DNA from 2 places in the Mesorhizobium sp. B2-6-4 genome. Region 2 is predicted to be linked to the other one. Evidence: predicted binding sites of a transcription regulator. Region 2 holds the regulator's gene; the other holds the start of a gene.

Region 1 (4,158 bases), on a different contig from region 2:
GATCTCGACACCGGTCCTCTGGTCGGCATTGTCGATCGGCAAGGCATCGAGCGCCTTGGCGGCCCGGAGCAGCGCGACGCCGCCGCCCGGGAGTACGCCTTCCTCGACCGCCGCACGGGTCGCATGCAGCGCGTCGTCGACACGGTCCTTGCGCTCCTTCACCTCGACTTCCGTCGAACCGCCGACACGGATGACGGCGACGCCACCGGCGAGCTTCGCCAGCCGCTCCTGCAGTTTCTCGCGGTCGTAGTCGGAGGTGGTCTCCTCGATCTGCGCTTTGATCTGGGCGATGCGGCCCTGGATCTCTTCCTTGCGGCCAACGCCGTCGACGATGGTGGTGTTTTCTTTTTCGATCACCACCTTCTTGGCGCGGCCCAGCATCTGCAGCGTGACGTTTTCGAGCTTGATGCCGAGATCCTCGCTGATCGCCGTGCCGCCGGTGAGGATGGCGATATCCTCCAGCATCGCCTTGCGGCGATCACCGAAGCCGGGCGCCTTGACGGCCGCAACCTTCAGGCCGCCGCGCAATTTGTTCACGACCAGCGTGGCGAGCGCCTCCCCTTCCACGTCCTCGGCGATGATCAGCAGCGGCTTGCCCGACTGCACGACCGCCTCGAGGACGGGGAGCATGGCTTGCAGGTTGGACAGTTTCTTCTCGTGGATCAGCACATAGGGCTCTTCAAGTTCGACGCGCATCTTGTCCTGGTTGGTGATGAAGTACGGGCTGAGATAGCCGCGGTCGAACTGCATGCCTTCGACCACCTCCAGTTCGGTCTCGGCGGTCTTGGCCTCCTCCACCGTGATGACACCTTCATTGCCGACCTTCTCCATCGCCTCGGCGAGGAACCGGCCGATCTCGGGATCGCCGTTGGCCGAAATGGTGCCGACCTGGGCGATCTCGTCGTTTTTCGTCACCTTGCGAGCGTTGGCCTTCAGTTCGGCAACGACCGCCTCCACGGCCTTGTCGATGCCGCGTTTCAAATCCATCGGATTCATGCCCGAGGCGACGGCCTTGGCGCCTTCCTTGACGATGGCTTGGGCAAGAACGGTCGCGGTCGTGGTGCCGTCGCCGGCGATGTCGTTGGTCTTCGAAGCGACTTCGCGCACCATCTGCGCGCCCATGTTTTCGAACTTGTCTTCCAGTTCGATCTCCTTGGCCACCGTCACACCATCCTTGGTGATGCGCGGCGCGCCGAAGGATTTGTCGATAACGACGTTGCGGCCTTTGGGACCGAGCGTCACCTTCACCGCATTGGCCAGAATGTCGACGCCGCGCAGCATCTTCTCGCGGGCTTCGGTATGGAATTTCACTTCCTTGGCAGCCATTGGATCACTCCTTCAATTTAGGCAGCTTTCGTTGACTGGTAACTTGGCAAGAAGCCGTCAGGCGGCCTTCTTCACGGTCGCGGTCTGCTCGATCACGCCCATCACATCGCTTTCCTTCATGATGATCAGGTCTTGGCCGCCGAGCTTGATCTCGGTGCCGGACCATTTGCCGAACAGAATGCGGTCACCCACCTTGACGTCGAGCGGCTGTAGCTGCCCGGCTTCGTTGCGGGCACCCGGGCCAGCGGCGATCACCTCGCCTTCCTGCGGCTTTTCCTTGGCTGTGTCGGGAATGATAATGCCGCCAGCCGTTTTCTCCTCGGCTTCGATGCGGCGGACCAGGATACGGTCGTGCAATGGGCGGAACGTCATGTCGTTCTCCTTCAAGGACAAACAGTTTTTGAGGTTCCTCCGCGCCGGACCGGCAATATCGGCCCGGCACGAGGTGCCGCGACCCTTGTTCAGGCATCGCGCGCGCATATCGAGCTAGTTTTGGAATTTTCCGGTTTCAAGAGGTTGGCGCAAAAATTTTGGCGCTCGTCGCATGAGAGTGCCAACGCGTTGTTATCATGCGGGGATTCTCGCCAGGTCGACGATTTCACCGCTTGAATTTTGGTGAAGAGCTAACAAGATTATCCTGGCCGGCGCTGCCGAAGCACAGCCGGAAACTGGACGCTATCGAGGAGTTTTTGCAGACGGAGGACAGCGATGGACCGACATAAATTTTCGCCGATCATGCCTTCCCTGACTGACACGCCCGACACCTCGCTTGACCGGCTGCTTTCGCCGGCGAGGCACTTCAAACATCCTGACGAGGTATTGGAAGACGACGCGCTCGACCTCTGGGAAAAGCGGGCGATCCTGTCGTCTTGGGCCTCGGATGCCTGCGCGGTGGAGTCGATGCCGGAACTGCGCCTGCCGCCGGGAGTCGAGCGGCCGGTTTGCTTCGACCACATCATGGAGGCCCTATGCAAGCTCGACATCGACGTGCCGGCGCCGCGGTCCACGCCGGACGAATTCCGGCACGACTTCGCCAGGATGAATGCATAGGTCGTCAGCGAAAGGAGAAACATATGGTGACTGCGGTCAGCAGAGAATTCCGCCTGCAGATGGATGGCTACGGCCTGACCACGGCCGAGATTCACTATTATATGCCTGACTACCCCAACCTGCTGCAGCTCTATGTCTGGCAGGAATACGACCTCGCTCCCGATTTTCCGGAGCTGAAGGGCTTCCTTGGCTATTGGGAAAGCGAACTGGACGGCGCGCTGCATTCCGTGCGCGTCGCACACCATCGTCTAATCACACCGTCGGAATGGCGCGCCGTTGACGGCATCGTTGCCATCCATTGAGCGGATCACATTGAGCGGATCAAAAAACCTGAAGCGCGTCGCCTGCAACGCGGCGCGCTCAAAGGCTCGATTGAGCATACCTAAAGTCAGAGCTTCCGAGCAGGATGAGTGATGGGATTCGTGTCATCCTGCTCTGACAGCCATCGGCTGGGCCGTCGTTGACATCGCCGCGGAACGGAATTGCTGGGGCGAAGGGGAGCGGCCCCTCGTCAGGCCGGCTCGCTTGGCCGCCTTCAAGAAAGCCTTGTAGGCAGCACGCCCGCTGCGCCAGCCATCCAGCGCATCACGGCATGCGCGACCGGCGGCGCGCCAGCTTGGTCCGCGCGCCCATTTCGGCCATTGTTGATCCAGGCATTCCAGAGCCTCGAAGCTGCTGGCGACCTTGCGTGGGGCATCCGATAATTCGAGGGTAATCGGCTGAGGAAACCGAATATCGTTCATCACTTCCTCCGTTTTTTGACGTCTTTTTGCGAGTAAGCAATCGGATGGCGTCACCGGCGACCGTCCATCCGTGATCGAGATGGTCAGCCGTTCAGGCCGCGTCAAGAGCCGCCGGAATTTCGACGAGACGTTCGATCAGGCCTCTTGACGCCACGCCCGTCAGTTCCCAGATCGATTCCGCCGGCGCCGGAAGGGCCGGCAGGTCAAGGAGTGCCGATCCTTGGCACTCCTCGTACCCATGTTGCTCAGCGAAGGAGGATGTGGCTATGAGAACCGCTTTCGACTTTTCACCGCTCTATCGGTCGAGCATAGGCTTCGACCGCATTTTCGACCTGCTGGAGAATGCCAGCCGCACGGCGAACGTCGACAACTGGCCGCCCTACGACATCTCCAGGACCGGTGACGACGCCTACCGCATCACCATGGCGGTAGCCGGCTTCGGTCAAGACGAATTGAGCATCGTGCATGAACCCAACATGCTCGTCATCGCCGGCGAGCGTGCCGGAGAGGACAATGGCGAATACCTGCATCGCGGCATCGCCGGACGGCCGTTTGAGCGACGCTTCGAACTTGCCGACCATGTGAAGGTGACCGGCGCCGGCCTCGTCAACGGTCTCCTGACCGTCGATCTTCAGCGTGAGATTCCCGAAGAGATGAAACCGCGCAAGATCGAGATCGGCACCAGCATGGCCAAAGCCAAGGAAAAATCCGCGGCAAAGCCCGTGCAAGTGGAAAAACAGGCCGCGTGAGGCAATTCGGGTCAGGGCTTCCACCAACCGGACGCCGGTCGCCCGGTGGTGGAGACGCAAGCAAAGAGGAGAAAGACAATGAGCGTACGTGATCTCATTCCTTTTGGCCGGGAACGAGGCCAGGTGCCCAGCCTTCTGCGCGATGGCGAACGTGATCCGTTCATGTCGTTGCACCGCGAGGTGAACCGTCTTTTCGACGATGTTTTCCGCGGTTTCGGCTCCGGTCTGCCATCCTTGCCTTCCGTTGCCGCGAACGGCGGACGCTGGCCGAGCGTCGAGATCTCCGACAC
Region 2 (17,960 bases):
TCCTTCGAAAAGAAGCCCATGATTGCGGCCCTTCCTTTGCTCTTGCGGTTGCGGGTTAGCGTGGGGCCGCAGGTCGGCGGCCCCATGGGCCGGCCATGCCGGCTCGAAGAATCAACGTCTCGTCCCAGGCCGGGTTCCGGACTTGCGGCGGCGAGCAAGGAAAATTCTCCCGCCAGGGCGAAAGCTGAAACGCAACCGCACCCAGGCGACATCCAAACGAAACATATGTGATGCAAAAGTCACACACGCCGAAATGGCGACAAAAGGCGTGGAAAGACCCCGAATCAGCCGCATTCCGGCCATGAAGCGACGGGTTTTCGACCAGAAATTAACATCGCGTTCACCGACTATTCACGCCTCGACGCTATGATTTCCGCAATTCGGAAGGGACACCCGAAAGTCGGGACAGGGACAGGTAAAATGAACTTCCTCACGCACCTCATCGGCTATGCCGCAGCCATCCGCGAATTCGTCGCGCCGACCTATCGGCCCGAGCGCTACTACATGCGCGGGCCGGGCCCGGCCTGCGCTCGTCGCGGCACCTCGCTGGGCGCGCACTGACCATGACTTTCGAGAGCCGACACAACAGCCGCATCTGCAGGCCTGACGTCGAGTCGCGCGCCACCACCTATCGCGCCGAGCGCCCGACCTTCGCCGATCGGCGGCGTGCGACATCGCCGCGGCTTTGAGACCGCCTTCGCCGGCTTAATGTCTCAGGACACGAGCCGCCGAGGCCCGCGTAAGCGACCTTCTCCAGTCCAGTCGGGTCCAGTCCAAGCCGTCCTTCTGAATACCCTTCGATGCAACCCAGCCGCTGACCGTCTTCGACGGCGTCGGCTCCAGCCGGGATGATCGTGCGCTACCGCGGCCGGCTCGTGCCGTCCGGAGCACACGGCTCCAGCACAATCGTGCCGCCGGCCACCTTGCCGAGTTCTCGGCAACCCTGATCTGTGCACAGTGTCCAACCATCACCGGTCGCGCCGGAGGCGGCGAGCATAAGGCTTCGCTGCGGCCCGGCCTTCGGCGCATAGGCCCACCAGCCGTCTCGCAGCACCGCGCCCTCGGGTGGTTCCATGCCGGCGCCCGAGCCCTTTATGCGCGCCTCGGTGACTTGCAGGCCGGAAGGCATTACCTGCCAGTGCTCCTCCCAGCGCGTGCGCTCCACCGAATGCGTCCAGGACAGGGTGAAGGCGGCGGCCGCCAGCGTCACCGTCTTGCCGGCGGCAAGGATACACAGGCTCATGCTTGGGCCGTCGCCCGCCGCGCGCGCCAGAAATGCCAGCCGATCCAGGCAAACGACAATGCCCAGCCTGTCTCGTCGGTGAGCGGGATCGCCGCGACCAGCAGCACGCCGGCACAGAAGGCGACGAGCCGTTCCCACCACGCCATGCGCCTGGCAAGGAAGCCGACGGCGGCGGCGCCCCACAGCACGATGCCCATGCACGCCTTGACGACGATGTAGGCGACCTCGACGGGGTAGCCGAACTGGGCGGCGACCGGGCCTGGATCCTGCAGCATGAGCGCCGGCGTGTAGACCGCCATGAACGGCACGACGAAGCCGGCAATGGCAAGCTTGGTCGCCTGGATGCCGATCTTGAGGCCGCTTTCCCTGGCCATCGGGGCGGCCGCGAAGGCGGCCAGCGCCACCGGCGGCGTGAGATCGGCCATGATGCCGAAGTAGAAGACGAACATGTGGCTGACCACCAGCGGCACGCCGAGCGACAGCAGCGCCGGGCCGGCCAGCGAGGAGGTGATAATGTAGTTGGGAATGGTCGGGATGCCCATGCCGAGCACCAGGCAGGTGAGCATGGTCAGCACCAGAGACAGGAACAGATTGTCCTGGCCGATGGAGATGATCCAGCCGATGAAGGTGGAGGCGATGCCGGTGAGCGTCAGCGTGCCGATGACGATGCCGACGATGGCGCAGGCGATGCCGACCGGCAGCGCGTTCTTGGCCCCTTCGGCGAGTGAATCCACGCAGATCCGCAGCGTTTCGCGCCCGCCCTTGAAGGCGAAGCAGGCGACGACGAGAGCGACGATGACGAGGCCGAGTATGTTGACGCCGAAGCGCATGAACGAGGCGGCGGCAAGCCCGAGCGCCAGCCAGAAGACGACGCGGAAGGCGAGCGGTCCGATCAGGGCCGCCAGCGGCGTGCCGAGGATGAGCACGATGGTCAGCGCCAGCCCCATCGTGCCGGCGAAGATCGGTGTGTAGCCGGCAAACAGGAGATAGATGAGGGCCGCCAGCGGCAGCACCAGCGGCCAGTGCTGGCGCACGGCATCCCAGGGATTGGGCAGTTCGGCCTTGGCCATGCCGTGCAGGCCGGCCTTGCCGGCTTCCAGATGCACCTGCCAGAAACAGGCGCCGAAATAGAGCAGCGCCGGGATGATCGCCGCCTTGACCACTTCGGCATAGGGGATGTTCAGCGTCTCGGCCATGATGAAGGCGACCGCGCCCATCACCGGCGGCATGATCTGGCCGCCCATCGAGGAGGTCGCCTCGACGGCGCCGGCGAAGGCCGAGCGGAAGCCGAAGCGCTTCATCAGCGGGATGGTGAACTGGCCGCTGGCCACGACATTGGCAACGCCGGAGCCGGAGATGGTGCCCATCAGCGCCGAGGACAAAACGCAGACCTGCGCCGGGCCGCCGCGCCACGAGCCGACCAGGCCGAGCGCGAAATCGTTGAACAGCGCGATCATGCCGGCGCGTTCGAGGAAGGCGGCGAAGACGACGAAGATGAAGATATAGGCGGCCGAGACATAGACCGGCGTGCCGTATATGCCTTCGGTGCCATAGGCGAAAGTGTCGACGAGCTGGGCGAAATCGTAGCCGCGATGGATGAAGGGCGGCGGCAGATGGTTGCCGACGAAACAATAGGCGAGAAAGATGAAAGCGATGATCGCCAGCGGCAGTCCCATCAGCCGCCGGGCCGCCTCGAAGACCAGCACCACCAGCACCGCGCCGACGACAAGATCCGGCGTGGTGAGGAAACCGGAGCGGCGGATGAGGTCGGTGTAGAACACCCAATTGTAGAGACCGGTGCCGAAGCCGAGCACGCCGAACGCCCAGAACACGGCCTTGGCCGGCAGGCTTCGGGCGCGCAGGTTGGCGATCAGGCCAAAGCCGAGCAGCAGCAGGAAACCGACATGCATGGCCCGCACCACCTGGCTCGGGATGCTGCCATAGGCGGCGACGTAGATCTGGAACACGGAAAAGGCAACGGCGATGAGGAAGGCAGCCTTGCCGGCGATGCCGTCGCCAAAGCCCGGCGGCAAGCCTTCGACCTGCTCTTCGGCGACGGGGAGATGGAAGGTGGAGGATTTGCCGTCGGCTGCTTCGCTCATCCGACGCACTCCAAAATGAGCGAATGACAGTGCGAGGCGCCCCCCTCTGCCCTGCCGGGCATCTCCCCCTCAAGGGGGGAGATCGGCAGTATCGGTGTCGGCGTTCTTTCAGCAACGTCAGCAGTTGGCGAAGGAGGTGACGACGGCCAATCTCCCCCCTCGAGGGGGAGATGTCCGGCAGGACAGAGGGGGGCGCGTCGCGAGGACATCTTAGCTAGTCCTCGCCTACTTCAGCAGCCCCTTCTCCTTGTAATAGCGTTCCGCGCCCGGATGCAGCGGCACCGGCATGCCGTCGAGCGCCTTGGCAGGGTCGATCGCCTTGGCGGCGGCGTGGGCGGCTGCGAGTTGGTCGAGATGCTCGAACAGCAGCTTGGTCATCTGGTAGGCCGTCTCGTCGGAGACATCGGCGCGGGTGACGAGGAAATTGCCGACGGCGGCGGTCGCGACGTCCTCAGCCTGGCCCTCATAGGTGCCCTTCGGGATGACGACCGACAGATAGGGCGCGCCGATCTTGGCGACATCCTCGGCCGGCACGGCGACGACATTGATCGGCACCGAGGTGGCGAGGTCGCGGATCGAGGCGACCCCAAGGCCGGCCGACTGCAGCGTGGCATCGAGCTGGCGGTTCTTGATCAGCTCGACCGATTCGGCGAAGGGCAGGTATTCGACCCGGCCGAGATCCTCGTATTTCAGCCCGGCGGCGGCAAAGATGGCACGCGCATTGAGCTCGGTGCCGGAGGCCGGCGCGCCGACCGACAGGCTCTTGCCCTTGAGGTCGGCCAGCGTCTTGATGCCGGATTCCTGGCTGGCGACGATCTGGATGTAGTTGGGGTAGATGGCGGCGATGCCGCGCAATTTGTCGAGCTTGCCGGGGAAGCCGGCCTCGGCATTGCCTTCGGCGGCCATCTTGACGGAATCGCCGAGCGCGAAGGCGATCTCGCCCTTGCCCTGCTGCAGCAGATTGAGGTTCTCGACCGAAGCCTTGGTGGCCTGCACCTGGGTGCGGGCGCCTGCGATGCCCTTGCTGTAGATTTCCGACAGCGCCACGCCGAGCGGGTAGTAGACGCCCGACGTGCCGCCGGTCAGCACGTTGATGAATTCCTGTGCCCTGGCCGAGGCAATGCCGAGCCCAAGCGATAGCGCCATTGCGCCGGCCGCAACGAACTTCGTTCTGAAATGGAACATCCGGTTTCCTCCCTGAAATATTGGCTGCCGCACCACCTCCTCGATGCGAACCGGCCAAGTTTAGACGGCGGGCCGCAAATGCCAACCCGCAATTGCATTCATTAGACGAACGGTTGAATGGATGCGGAAACAGCTCCCGGCTTGCGCGGGACGCGACCGTGGCCGAAAGATTTTTTCCGGCACCTGTCGAAATCGGCCCTTGCCGCGCGACATATGTCCGGCTCGCAAGGACGCGGCCTATGAAACCACGGGAGAAGACCCATGCGATACATGCTTTTGATCAACAACGACGAAGCCGCACTGGCGAACACGCCGATCGAAAAGGCCCAACAGATGAGCGCGGCCTATGGCGCCTATACCGAAGCGTTGAAGAAATCCGGCGCGTGGCTGGCCGGAGAAAGGCTGCGCCCGACTCAGGCAACCACCTCGGTGCGGATCACCGACGGCAAGACCAACGTGATCGACGGCCCCTATGCCGACACCAAGGAGCAGCTTGCCGGCTTCTACATGATCGAAGCGGCCGACATCGATACCGCCATCGAATGGGCGGCGCGCTGCCCGGCGGCCAGCACAGGCACGGTCGAGTTGCGGCCGATTTGGGAAATGGCCGAATACATGCCCAAGAAATGACGATGTGATGGACAGCAGCTCGCAGATTGCCCGGGCAGCCGCCGAGGCCGCCGCCCGGCAAAGCTACGGCAAGCTGGTCGCCTGGCTCGCGGCGCCCACGCGCGACGTGGCCGCCGCCGAGGACGCGCTGGCCGACGCCTTTGCCGCGGCGCTCGAACGCTGGCCACGAACCGGCGTGCCCGAAAAGCCGGAGGCCTGGCTGCTTGCCGTGGCAAGGCGGCGGCGTGTCGACGCGGTGCGGCGGCGGCTCACCAGCGAAGCCGGCCGCGACCATCTCAAGCTGATTGCCGAGGAGGCGGAGGCGTGCATGACCGACCAGGACCTGCCCGACGAACGGCTGCGGCTGATGTTCGCCTGCGCGCATCCGGCGATCGAACCTGGCGTGCGCGCGCCGCTGATCCTGCAGGCCGTGCTTGGTTTCGACGCCGCGACGATCGCCTCCGCCTTCCTGGTTCCGCCGGCGACAATGGGCCAGCGCCTGGTGCGGGCCAAGGCCCGCATCCGTGAAGCCGGCATTCCGTTCCGCGTACCGGAGCGGGCCGAACTCGGCGAGCGCCTGGATACCGTGCTGGAGGCCATATACGCGACCTTCGCCGAGGGCTGGTCCGACCCGGCGGGCACAGAGACGCGGCGCCGGAACCTGGCCACCGAAGGGATCTGGCTCGGCAGGCTGGTGGCCTCGCTGCTGCCGGACGAACCGGAGGCGCTGGGCCTGCTTGCGCTGATGCTGTTCGCCGAGGCGCGCCGTACCGCGCGCCGCGATGGGTCCGGAGATTATGTGCCGCTCGCCGAGCAGGATCATGCGCTTTGGGATCATGCCTTGATCGACGAGGCGGAAACCCTGCTCGGCCGCGCCGCCTCCATGGGCGTGATCGGCCGCTACCAGCTCGAGGCGGCCGTGCAGTCCGTTCACGCGGCGCGGCGGCTGAGCGGCGAGACCGACTGGGTGGCGATCCGCGAATTCTACGACGCGTTGCTTTCGATCGCACGATCGCCCGTGGTGGCGATCAACCGCGCGGTGGCGATCGCCGAAGCCGAGGGCGCCGTGGCGGGGCTGGCGGCGCTGTACGTGCTTGGCGACGACAAGCGGCTCAATGATTACCAGCCCTATTGGGCAGCGCGCGCCGGCCTTCTGGCCAGGCTCGGCCAGGTGCCGCAGGCGGTCGAAGCCTATGACCGTGCGATCGGCCTTGAAAGCGATCCGGCGGTACGCCGCTTCCTGCAGGGAAAACGCGCGACGCTCAGGCATTGAAATGCCTGAGCGCGGTGCTTTGCCGATGAATTGTTCAGCCCGGCCACATTTCGTGCGATGCGTTGAGCGTCTTCATCAGCGGGTGCTCGCGAAGCCTGGCCCACAGGCGTTCGATGTCGGGCCAGGCAGTGCGTGCCTTGCCGCTGTCGGGATGCCAGGCCACCAGCATGGCCAAATAGATATCGGCCACCGACATCGCCTCGCCTGCCAGCCAGTCGCGGCCGCGCAAGGCGGCATCGACGACGGCAAAGCCGCGGTCCATCTCGGCCACGGCCGCCTGCTTGACGGCCTTGGCGCCGTCGGCGTCGGCCGTGTAGCGCGGCGCGTAGTAGAAACGCAGCACCGCCGGATAGAGGGCGGACGACATGAACGCCATCCAGCGCAGGAAGTCGGCGCGGGCCGGTTCATCGGCCGCCGGCGCCAGCCCGGCCCGCGGATGGCGTTCGGCGAGCAGGATGCAGATGGCCGCCGATTCGGTCAGCGAGCGGCCGTCCGGCAAGGTCAGCACCGGCACCTGGTTCAGCGGGCTGATGTGGAGGAAAGCGGGATCGGGCCGATCGGATTTCGGTACGTCGATCTGCTCGAACGGCGCCTTGGCCAGCGCCAGGGCCGCCTCGACAACGAAGCCGCCGCTGCCGGGACGGGTGTAGAGCTTGTACATGAGGTCCTCCGCCGGCCCTGCGGGGGCCGGGGGCGATATGAACCGGAAGCAGGGCGCTGCTCAAGCCCGTGGCATCCGCCACGGCGGGTTTTTTCAGCGGGCCAGGCGAGGCGGAAATAGAATCTGTTGACCTTGGCGGGACAGCGCGCGCTTCTGCCCGGCAGGGCAGAGGGTCGTGGAGGATCGCGAGGCCATGCTGGCCTAAGCGCCCAGCCCTTCGAACAGGATCGTCGACAAATAGCGCTCGGCGAAGGACGGGATGATCACCACCAGGTTCTTGCCCTTGTTCTCCGGCCGCGAGCCGACGACGATCGCCGCCTGCAAAGCGGCGCCCGAGGAGATGCCGACCGGCACGCCTTCCAGCCGGGCGACGAGGCGGGCATTGGCGACCGAATCCTCGTTCGAGACCGTGACGATTTCGTCATAGATGGTGGTGTCGAGGATTTTTGGCGCGAAGCCGGCGCCGATGCCCTGGATCTTGTGCGGACCGGGCTGGCCGCCCGACAGCACCGGCGAGGTTTCCGGTTCGACCGCGACGACATGCAGCGAAGGCTTGCGCTTCTTCAGCACCTGGCCGACGCCGGTGATGGTGCCGCCGGTGCCGATGCCGGAGACGATGATGTCGACCTCGCCATGGGTGTCGTTCCAGATCTCCTCGGCAGTCGTCGTGCGATGGATCTCAGGATTGGCCGGGTTCTCGAACTGCTGCGGGATGATGGCGTTGGGGATGGTGGCCGCCAGTTCGTCGGCCTTGGCGATGGCGCCCTTCATGCCTTTCGGCCCTTCGGTCAGCACCAGTTCGGCGCCGAGCAGCGCCAGCATCTTGCGGCGCTCGACCGACATGGTCTCGGGCATGGTGAGGATCAGCTTGTAGCCCTTGGCGGCGGCGGCGAAGGCAAGCGCTATGCCGGTATTGCCCGAAGTCGGCTCGATCAGCGTCGTCTTGCCGGGAGCGATCTTGCCCGATGCCTCGAGCGCCTCGATCATCGCCACGCCGATACGGTCCTTGACCGAGGCGATCGGGTTGAAGAATTCGAGCTTGGCAAGGAGATGGGCAACGATGCCCTTCTCCTTGGCGAATTTGTCGAGCCGCACCAGTGGCGTGTCGCCGATCGTATCGGTGATGGAATTGTAGATGCGGCCACGGCCGGGAACACGGGCGGAGGCGGCGAACTTGTTCATTGGTTTGGCTCCCAGAATGTCAGGCGGATGGAACTGATCTCAGACGGATGGCCGCCAAGATAGGCCTTCCACGGACGCAAGATAGACCGTCGCCCGAAAATATCCGAGTGGGGCCCGTGTCTAAAACGCCTCGGCCTCGGAAAAGCGTTCCCGCAAAAGCCGGTCCGGCGGAATGCCTTGGCAAAAATGGCCCTATTGGCGGGCGGCGATCGCCGCCGCCGCGCCGACCATGAAACCGGCCGCGGTGCGGTTCAGCGCCTTCAGGGCGCGCGGCGAGCGCAGGAACCAGCGCGCCTTGGCCGCCAGCGCCAGATAAGGCACCAGCACCACGAACAGGACGAGGACGGTGAGTGCGGCGAGGATGCCGTAGTCGGCCAGCGTGATGGTCTTGAGGTCGACGATGGTCGGCGTGATGGCGAGATAGAAGATCATCGTCTTCGGATTGCCGAGCGTCACCGTCAGGCCGGCGAGGAAGCTCGACGCCAGCCCGCCCTTGCCTTTCCTGGCCTCGACCGTCTCGGGCGTGATGCCGGCGGTCCAGAAGCGCCAGCCGAGGAAGGCGAGATAGGCGACGCCGGCCCATTTGACGGCGAGGAACACCAGGCCGAAGGTCTGCGCGACAAAGGCAAGCCCAAGCACCACGGCGGTGAGATAAAGGAGGTCGCCGAGCATCAGGCCGAAGGACATGGCCAGCGACGAGCGGAAGCCGGAACCGAGCGCGCGCGCCACAAGCGCGGTGATGCCGGGGCCGGGAATGGCCGCGGCCAAGCCGAGGGCGGCGCTGTAGGCGAGGAAGCCGGTGAGGGTCATGGATCGAGCCTTGCGTCCGCGAAACTGCTGGGACGGCGCCTTGTCGCACAGAGTTTCGCGGGCGGGAATTGCCTGGAGCCGGATTTGGTTGCACCAGGCATGCCCCGTGCCCGGGACCTCCCAAGCGGATCAGGACCGCCCGTCGCCGTAGGTCACGCGCCAGATGGTGCCGTTGCCGTCCTCGGTGACGATCAGCGCGCCGTCGCTCGCCACCGCCACGCCGACAGGCCGGCCCCAGACCTCGCCGCCGGAGGTGAGGAAGCCGGTCATGAAGTCCTCATATTCGCCGGTCGGCTTGCCGTCCTTGAACTTGAGCCGCACCACCTTGTAGCCGGTCCTGTTGCCGCGGTTCCACGAACCGTGCAGGGCGACGAAGGCGTCGCCCCTGTATTCGGCCGGAAAACCGGATCCCGCGCGGACATTCCTGCCGTCGTAGAAGGCGATGTTGAGCGGCGCCGAATGCGCCTGCATCAGAATGTCGGGGACGGTGACCTTGCCGGCAAGGTCGGGACGCGCGCCCTTGTGGCGCGGATCCTCATTGTCGCCGATATAGTACCAGGGCCAGCCGTAGAAGGCGCCTTCCTTCACTTCGGTCGCATATTCGAACGGCACGTTGTCGCCGAGCGCGTCGCGCTCGTTGACCACGCACCACAGCGCGCCCGCCGCCGGCTGGATGGCCATGCCCGAACAGTTGCGCAGGCCGGTGGCGACGATGCGCCCATTCCTACCGTCCGGGTCGAAAGCCCTGACGTCGGCGCGGCCTTCCTCCGCGCCCCAGGTGGCGCCGAGCGGCTTCGACCTGGCCCAGGCGTCGAGCCCGCCCCGCGGTTTCCTTGCCATGTCCTGGGCGGCGTTCGAGCCGGAGCCGACCGAGAGATACAGCGTCTTGCCGTCCGGCGAGAAGGCGATGTCGCGGGTCCAGTGATGAGTGGCCGGAATATCGCGGACGACGGTTTCCGGCTCGCCGGAGGCCTCCAGGTCGCCATCGCGGTAGGGAAAGCGCACGATGCTGTCGCTGTTGGCGACATAGACCCATTGCGGGTTGTCCCCTGGCGGGTAGAAGGCGATGCCGTAGGGCTGGTTGAGATTGCTGGCGAAGACGCCGTCCCTGACAGGTTTCGCGCTGCCCTCGCCCAGACGGTAGACGCGGATCTGGTTGGCCTCGCTGTCGGCGACGAACAGGTCGCCGTTGGGCGCGACGCGCACGACGCGCGGATTGTCGACGCCCGAAGCGATCAGTTCCGCCGAAAAGCCGGCCGGCAGCCGCGGCTCGGCGCCTTGCGGCCTTTGCACCGGACCGGCGCTGTTCGAGGCGGATCTGGTGACATAGGGCCGGGGCCGGTCTTGCGGCCTGATCAGCCGGCGCACGCCCGGCTCATCGGCCCGCCAGTCACCGAATGCGGCCGCGCCCTTGAGCACCGGCTCTTCCTGCTGGGCCAATGCCGTCGCGGCGAAGAGCAAGGCTGCGGGGATCGCCACGGCGCCGGCAAGTCTGATCATCCCAGTCTCCAGCTTCTCGCTTCTTCCTGCATGTCGTTGTCCCAAAACCGAGGATCACATGCATCAAGGGAACGGGCGGGCTCGGCAGTCGTTCCGGACGACACGGGGAGTTGAAGGAATTCGGGTCAGCTATCCGCGTCGAGATCGGCGTCGAGGTTCTTTTCCAGTTCGACGAGGTCGGCCGGCAGCGGCATGCCCATGGCGCGGATTTCGCGCAGCTTCTCGCGCAATTGCTCCTGCACTTCGCGCACATCCTCAGGCTGGTTGACCATCTCCTCCAGCAGCAGGCTGATCTGGGCCTTGAACGATTCCAGCGCCATCTTTTCTCTCCTCGGCCGGCTGGATCGATCCCAGCTCTCAGCGCAGCATGCGCGATATCAGCTGCGCCGTATAGTCGACCATCGGGACAATGCGGGCGTAGTTGAGCCGGGTCGGGCCGATGACTCCGAGCGCGCCGACGACGCGAGCGTCCTTGTCGCGGTAAGGCGCCACGACCAGCGACGAGCCGGAGAGCGAGAAAAGCTTGTTTTCCGAGCCGATGAAGATGCGCACGCCCGGTCCCGCCTCGGCGAGGTCGAGCAGCTGGATCAGCCCGTCCTGCGTCTCCATGTCCTCGAACAGGTGGCGCAGGAGTTCGATGTCGGCCTGGGCGGTGACGTTTTCGAGCAGATTGGCGCGGCCGCGCACGATCAGGCGCGCCGGCAGGCCGCTTTCCGCGCCGGCCCACACCGCCAGCCCTTTCTCCACCAGGTCCTGCGACAGCGTGTCGAGCGCTGCCCTTGTCTCTTCCTTGATACGCTCGACCTCCGCCCGCGCCTCGGCCAGCGTACGGCCGCGAATATGGGCGTTGAGAAAATTCGAGGCCTCGTGCAATTGCGAGACGGTGATGCCGGCCGGCAGATCGATGACCCGGTTCTCGACGTCGCCGTTCTGCGACACCATCACGGTCAGCGCCTTGGTGGGCTCGAGCTGGATGAACTCGATGTGCTTGAGCGCCACCTCGTTCTTGGCGGCCAGCACCAGGCCGGCGCCGCGCGACATGCCCGACAGCATCTGGCTGGCCTCGGTCAGCATGTGTTCCAGCGTGGCGCCCGAGCCGGAGGCGCGCACCTGCGCCTCGATGCTGCGCCGCTCCTCGTCGGAGAGGTCGCCCAATTCCATGAAGGCGTCGACGAAGAAGCGCAGGCCGGCCTGCGTCGGCAGGCGACCGGCCGAGATGTGCGGCGCGTAGATCAGGCCGAGATGTTCGAGATCGCTCATCACGTTGCGGATGGTGGCGGGCGACAGCGAGGACGGCAGGATGCGCGACAGGCTGCGCGATCCCACGGGCTCGCCGTCCCTCAGATAGGAATCGACGATACGCCGGAAGATGTCGCGCGAACGCATGTCGAGCGCCTGAAGTGCGGGCGCCTGAAGTGCCGGCGCGTGAAGAGCGAGCGACTGCGAAGCGGGATCGACTGCCTTGGTCATTGCGGCCATAACCTCCGGTTCAAGGATATAGACTTCGCGGCGCTGCGCGCAACCCGGTGTCGCGTTGCGCGATCAGCCGGTGTCGCACTTGCGATCACCCCGGTGTCGTGTTGCGCGATCGCCCCGGTGTCGCCGCGTTTGCGGCCGCCGGTCCATTTTCCTTTACGCCGTGCCCCGCATGCGTCTAAAAGCCGGCCAAGATTCAAAAAAGCTGACAAGAAAGCAGGCCGAATGCGCCCCTCCAAACGCCAGTTCGACGAAATGCGCGCCATCTCCTTCGAGCGCGGCGTCTCCAAACATGCCGAAGGCTCGTGCCTGGTGAAGTTCGGCGACACGCATGTCTTGTGCACGGCAAGCCTGGAGGAAAAAGTGCCGGGCTGGATGCGCAATTCCGGGAAAGGCTGGGTGACGGCCGAATACGGCATGCTGCCGCGCTCGACAGGCGAGCGCATGCGCCGCGAGGCCTCCGCCGGCAAGCAGGGCGGGCGCACGCTGGAGATCCAGAGGCTGATCGGCCGCTCGCTGCGCGCCGTGGTCGACCTGCAGGCGCTGGGCGAGCAGCAGATCACCGTCGACTGCGACGTCATCCAGGCCGATGGCGGCACCCGCACCGCCTCGATCACCGGCGGCTGGGTGGCGCTCTACGATTGCCTGCGCTGGATGGAGGCCCGGCAGATGGTGAGCGTCGCCAAGGTGCTGAAGGACCATGTCGCGGCGATTTCCTGCGGCATCCATGACGGCCAGCCGGTCATCGACCTCGACTATATCGAGGATTCCTCCGCCGGCACCGACGCCAATTTCGTGATGACCGGCAAGGGCGGCATCGTCGAGATCCAGGGCACGGCCGAGGGCGAGCCCTTTTCGGAAGGGCAGTTCGCCGAGCTGATGGGCCTGGCCAAGAAAGGCATCCAGAGGCTGGTGAGTTTGCAGCAGATGGCGGTGGCGTAGTTTATTCATGCGGAGCTTGGGCACCCCCCTCTGCCCTGCCGGGCATCTCCCCCGCAAAGGGGGAGATCGGCTGTTGTCTAGAACTTCGCCAATAATCAGCATAGAACATCATGAGCCGGCGCTCACGCCGCCCATCTCCCCCCTTGCGGGGGAGATGGCCGGCAGGCCAGAGGGGGGTGCCTCGTGATCCCCTCTGCCATTCTTGAATCCGCTCTTTATGTCAAAGACCTCGCCGAAGCCGAAGCCTTCTACACCGACATCCTCGGCCTCACTCCTCTCGGCAAGATCGAGGGCCGCCATCTCTTCTTCCGTTGCGGAGCCGGCGTGCTGCTGATCTTCAACGCCGAGGCGACCAAGGTCCCGCCCGCGCCCGACGCGAGGCTGAAAGTGCCGCCGCACGGCACATCAGGCGAAGGCCATCTCTGCTTTGCGGCGACCGCCGATGAAATCAGCCGCTGGAAATCCCATCTGAAGGCGAAGAACATCGCCATCGAAAGCGAATTCGAATGGCCGCAAGGCGGCCGCTCGCTTTATATCCGCGATCCTTCCGGCAATTCGATCGAATTCGCCGAGCCGAGAATCTGGGGACTTTGATGCATTCTCTCGATGGAAAAAAGATCGTCGTCGCCAGCCACAATGAAGGCAAGCTGCGCGAATTCGCCGATCTGATGGCGCCATTCGGATTCGAGGCGAAATCGGCGAAGGACTATGGCTTGCCCGAACCCGAAGAGACCGGCACCACCTTCCAGGAGAATGCCTATATCAAGGCCTTCGCCGCGGCCAAGGCGACGGGCCTGCCGGCGCTGTCGGACGATTCGGGCCTGTGCGTCGACGCGCTTGACGGCGCGCCCGGCGTCTACACCGCCAACTGGGCCGAAACGCCTGATGGCAGCAGGGATTTCGGCATCGCCATGCAGCGCACCGAAGTGGCGCTGCAGGAAGTCGGCGCCGCCTCGGCCGAGCAGCGCAAGGGTCGCTTCGTCGCCGTCATCTGCCTCGCCTTTCCCGATGGCGAGGCCGAATATTACCGCGGCGAGGCCGAAGGCACGCTGGTCTGGCCGCCGCGCGGCGAGCTCGGATTCGGCTACGACCCGGTGTTCCTGCCCGACGGCTTCAAAAAGACCTTCGGCGAGATGAGTGCCGAGGAAAAACACGGCTGGAAACCCGGCCAGGCCACGGCGCTGTCGCACCGCGCCCGCGCCTTCCAGAAATTCGCCCAAGCCCGATTGGGTCTGGCCAGGTCAGGTTCGGCATGATCAGGCCCGGCGCCACCATGCCGCTCGACCGCAGCCCCGGTTTCGGCGTCTATGTGCATTGGCCGTTCTGCGCGGCCAAATGCCCCTATTGCGACTTCAACAGCCATGTCCGCCACCAGCCGGTCGACCAGGAGCGCTTTGCCGCCGCCTTCGAGGCGGAACTGGCGACGATGCGCCAGCGCACCGGCCCACGCGAGGTGACCAGCATCTTTCTCGGCGGCGGCACGCCGTCGTTGATGAAGCCGGAAACGGTGGCCAGGGTCCTGGACGCCGTGGCGAAGAACTGGACGGTGCCCGACGGCATCGAGGTGACGCTGGAGGCCAATCCCTCCTCGGTCGAAGCCGAACGCTTTCGCGGCTATCGCGCGGCGGGCGTCAACCGGGTCTCGCTCGGCGTGCAGGCGCTGAACGACAAGGATCTGCGCTTCCTTGGCCGGCTGCACAATGTGGACGAGGCGCTGCACGCGATCGGGCTCGCGCGGGAGATATTCCCAAGGCTCTCCTTCGACCTGATCTACGCACGGCCAGGCCAGACGCCGGAGGCCTGGGCATCGGAGCTCGAACAGGCGATCGGCCACGCCGCCGACCATCTGTCGCTCTATCAGCTGACCATCGAGGAAGGCACGCCGTTCCACGCGCTGCACGCGGCGAAGAAATTCATCATCCCCGACAACGACCACGCCGCCGACCTTTATGCGCTGACGCAAGAGGTGACATCAGCCCATAGTTTGCCGGCGTATGAGATCTCAAACCACGCCCGGCCGGGTGCCGAAAGCCGGCACAATCTGACCTACTGGCGCTATGGCGAATATGTCGGCGTCGGCCCCGGCGCGCATGGCCGCTTCGTCGAGAACGGCCACCGCGTCGTGACCATCGCGGAGAGGATGCCGGAAACCTGGGCCAATCTGGTCGAGGCCAAGGGCCATGGCGTCACCGGCGGCGAGACCCTGACGCGCTCCGAAGAGGCTGACGAGTTCCTGCTGATGGGACTGAGGCTGGCGGAAGGCATCGACCTGTCGCGTTACGAAGCGTTTTCCGGGCGCGGCCTGTCGAGCGCGCGGCTGTCGGTGCTGCAGGGCGAAGGGCTGGTGGCGCCGATCGGCAACGCCCGCCTGCGCGCCACGCCCGCCGGCATGATCGTGCTCGACGCCGTGGTGGCCGATCTGGCGCGGTAGGCGGGGATGCTGCTCCCAATCTCGAAGCCAAGATTACGCTTCTGAGGCAGCTGTTTCGCGGTATCTGAGTTGAGACCCGACCGGTGAGGCTATCCGAATGAACCTGACGCTTTCCTGGCAATTCTGGGCGCTGTTGTCGGCGACTTTCGCGGCACTGACGGCGATCTTTGCCAAGGTCGGCATCGAGACCATCAATTCCGATTTCGCCACCCTCATCCGGACAGCCATCATCCTGGTCGTGCTTGCGGCGATCCTCGCCGCCAGCGGCCAATTCCAATCGTGGGCCTCGATCTCCGGGAAGACCTGGCTTTTCCTTAGCCTGTCGGGACTGGCGACCGGAGCCTCGTGGCTCTGCTATTTCCGCGCGCTGAAAATCGGCAATGCGGTGCAGGTGGCGCCCATCGACAAGCTAAGCGTCGTGCTTGTGGCGGTGTTTGGCGCGGTCTTTCTCGGCGAGCGGCTCACCGGTGCGAACTGGCTTGGCGTCGCCCTTATCGCGGCGGGCGCGGTGCTGGTCGCTTATCGAGGGTAGTGCTGCGCCGTGGCGGGCGTTCTTGGTTTCGAGACGGGTGATGAAAATATCGAAGCGATTGGGCATCGTCCGGTCAGTGCTCCGTCGTGCTGTCGGGTTCGTTGTCGGGTAGCTTGATCTCTGGTGGCGGGCGGCTTCCCGTCTCCTTGCGCGGCAAAGCGCTTGCGGCCTGCATAGTAGGGCTCGAAAGCGTCCTGTATGATCAGTCTGTCCATCCTGTCCTCCCGGGGGAATCAGGGGCTAAATCTGCGAAAGACGGTTTCGTTCCCTACTGTGGCGAAGGAATGGCGCTCGCCTTGCATTACAGCGGCTTTTGCAACCCGGCGCGGGCCGTGCCAAACAGGGCGGATGATTTCGGAACGTCCTTCGCGGCTCCATCTGGACGCGGGCGCGCCGCTGACGGAGAAGGGCACCGGTGACTGGCGAGACGGGAAAGCGCAGCTATGTGATCGGGCAGACCGAGATCGCGGCCCGGCCGCTCGAACCCGCGCTCTATCTGGTGGCGACGCCGATCGGCAATCTCGCCGACATCACGCTGCGCGCGCTTGAGACGCTGGCCGCCGCCGACATGGTCGCCTGCGAGGACACGCGCGTGTCGCGCGTGCTGCTCGACCGCTACGGCATCCGCCGCCGCACCACGGCCTATCACGAGCACAATGCCGGCGAGGCCGGGCCGAAATTGATAGCGGCGCTCCAGTCGGGGCAGAGCGTGGCGCTGATCTCGGATGCCGGCACGCCGCTGGTTTCCGATCCCGGCTACCGGCTGGTCGGCGAGGCGCTCGACCAGGGTATTCGCGTCGTGCCCATCCCCGGTCCGTCCGCGCCGCTTGCCGCGCTCACCGCATCCGGCCTGCCTTCGGATGCCTTCCTGTTCGCCGGCTTCCTGCCGGTCAAGGCGGGGCAGCGGCTGGCGCGGCTGGACGCGCTTAAAGCGGTGCCGGCGACGCTGATCTTCTTCGAATCGCCGCGCCGGCTGGCCGAGTCTCTCGGCGCGATGGTCGAGGCGCTTGGCGGCGAGCGCAAGGCAGCGATCGGCAGGGAATTGACCAAGACCTTCGAGGAGATGCGCACCGGCACGCTGCGGGCGCTGGCCGACCACTATGCGGCGGCCGATACGCCGAAGGGCGAGATCGTGGTGTGCGTCGGTCCGGCCGAAGCCAGGGCGGACGAGCCGGCCGATATCGACCGGATGCTGTTGTCGCTCGCCGCCGAAATGCCGGCTTCGAAGGCGGCGGCGGAAGCGGCGAAGATGACCGGCGGCCAGAAGCAGGCGCTTTACCGGCGGCTGCTGGAACTCAGGGATGCCTCTGGAGAGGACCGTGGCTAGGCTCCCGAGCGCCAGCCGTCAAAAGGCCTACCGGCGCGGCCATCGCGGCGAATGGCTGGCGGCGGCGGCGCTGGTGCTGAAAGGCTACCGGATCCTGGCGCGCCGCCATCGCACCCGTTTCGGCGAGATCGACCTGATCGCGCGGCGCGGAGACCTGGTGCTGTTCGTCGAGGTCAAGGCGCGCCGCACGCTGATGGAAGCGATGGAGGCGATCGCCCATGAATCGGAGCGCCGCATCGAAGGCGCCGCCGACATCTGGCTGTCGCGCCAGCCGGATTACGGCAGGCTGTCGATGCGGTTCGACATGATCGCCGTGCTGCCATGGCGCTGGCCGGTGCATGTCCCGAACGCGTTTTACGGGCGCAATTGAGGGCTGCGTCGCTCGGGTTCAGTGTTCGACGGGCCATTCGCCCGCGCCAAGTGCCGCGATCGCCGCGATTATGCGCCGGAACGCCTCGGCGGCAGCCGGCACGGTGGTGCGGGCGCGCAGGAAACTGTGCACGAGGCGCTTCTCCTCGCGCCAGCTCGCTTTGCCGCCGGCGGCCAGGATGCGGTCGCGATAGGCCTCGCCGTCCGACGACAGCGGGTCGCATTCGGCGGTAACGACAATGGTGGGCGGCAGGCCGGAGAAGTCGGCGGCGCGCAGCGGCGAGAAGGTCGGATCGTCCGGCGCCTGTCTCTTGGCCG

What was found. The regulator HrcA, encoded in region 2, represses chaperone genes, less so after heat shock. The targets are predictions, from matches to a motif close to GTTAGCACTCNCNNNNNGNGAGTGCTAAC.
Region 1: the regulator HrcA is predicted to act here: its motif matches at 1,856-1,884, upstream of FJ426_RS21545 (co-chaperone GroES).

Annotation. Positions count from the first base shown of each region.
Region 1 covers NZ_VFUE01000016.1:719-4,876, reverse strand. The annotation lists gene groL (chaperonin GroEL) at 1-1,326, opposite strand, end outside; gene FJ426_RS21545 (co-chaperone GroES) at 1,384-1,698, opposite strand; gene FJ426_RS21540 (hypothetical protein) at 2,035-2,376, shown strand; gene FJ426_RS21535 (usg protein) at 2,400-2,678, shown strand; gene FJ426_RS21530 (DUF982 domain-containing protein) at 2,802-3,119, opposite strand; gene FJ426_RS21525 (Hsp20 family protein) at 3,386-3,868, shown strand; gene FJ426_RS21520 (Hsp20/alpha crystallin family protein) at 3,947-4,158, shown strand, end outside.
Region 2 covers NZ_VFUE01000002.1:157,842-175,801, reverse strand. The annotation lists gene FJ426_RS03290 (ferritin-like domain-containing protein) at 1-20, opposite strand, end outside; gene FJ426_RS03285 (hypothetical protein) at 421-561, shown strand; gene FJ426_RS03280 (DUF1850 domain-containing protein) at 860-1,243, opposite strand; gene FJ426_RS03275 (TRAP transporter permease) at 1,240-3,345, opposite strand; gene FJ426_RS03265 (TAXI family TRAP transporter solute-binding subunit) at 3,571-4,530, opposite strand; gene FJ426_RS03260 (YciI family protein) at 4,792-5,160, shown strand; gene FJ426_RS03255 (RNA polymerase sigma factor) at 5,168-6,412, shown strand; gene FJ426_RS03250 (glutathione S-transferase family protein) at 6,447-7,073, opposite strand; gene cysK (cysteine synthase A) at 7,275-8,255, opposite strand; gene FJ426_RS03240 (LysE family translocator) at 8,448-9,065, opposite strand; gene FJ426_RS03235 (sorbosone dehydrogenase family protein) at 9,195-10,565, opposite strand; gene FJ426_RS03230 (hypothetical protein) at 10,691-10,885, opposite strand; gene hrcA (heat-inducible transcriptional repressor HrcA) at 10,923-12,035, opposite strand; gene rph (ribonuclease PH) at 12,267-12,983, shown strand; gene FJ426_RS03210 (VOC family protein) at 13,167-13,577, shown strand; gene rdgB (RdgB/HAM1 family non-canonical purine NTP pyrophosphatase) at 13,577-14,239, shown strand; gene hemW (radical SAM family heme chaperone HemW) at 14,236-15,414, shown strand; gene FJ426_RS03195 (EamA family transporter) at 15,512-15,946, shown strand; gene rsmI (16S rRNA (cytidine(1402)-2'-O)-methyltransferase) at 16,362-17,273, shown strand; gene FJ426_RS03185 (YraN family protein) at 17,266-17,643, shown strand; gene FJ426_RS03180 (alpha/beta hydrolase) at 17,662-17,960, opposite strand, start outside.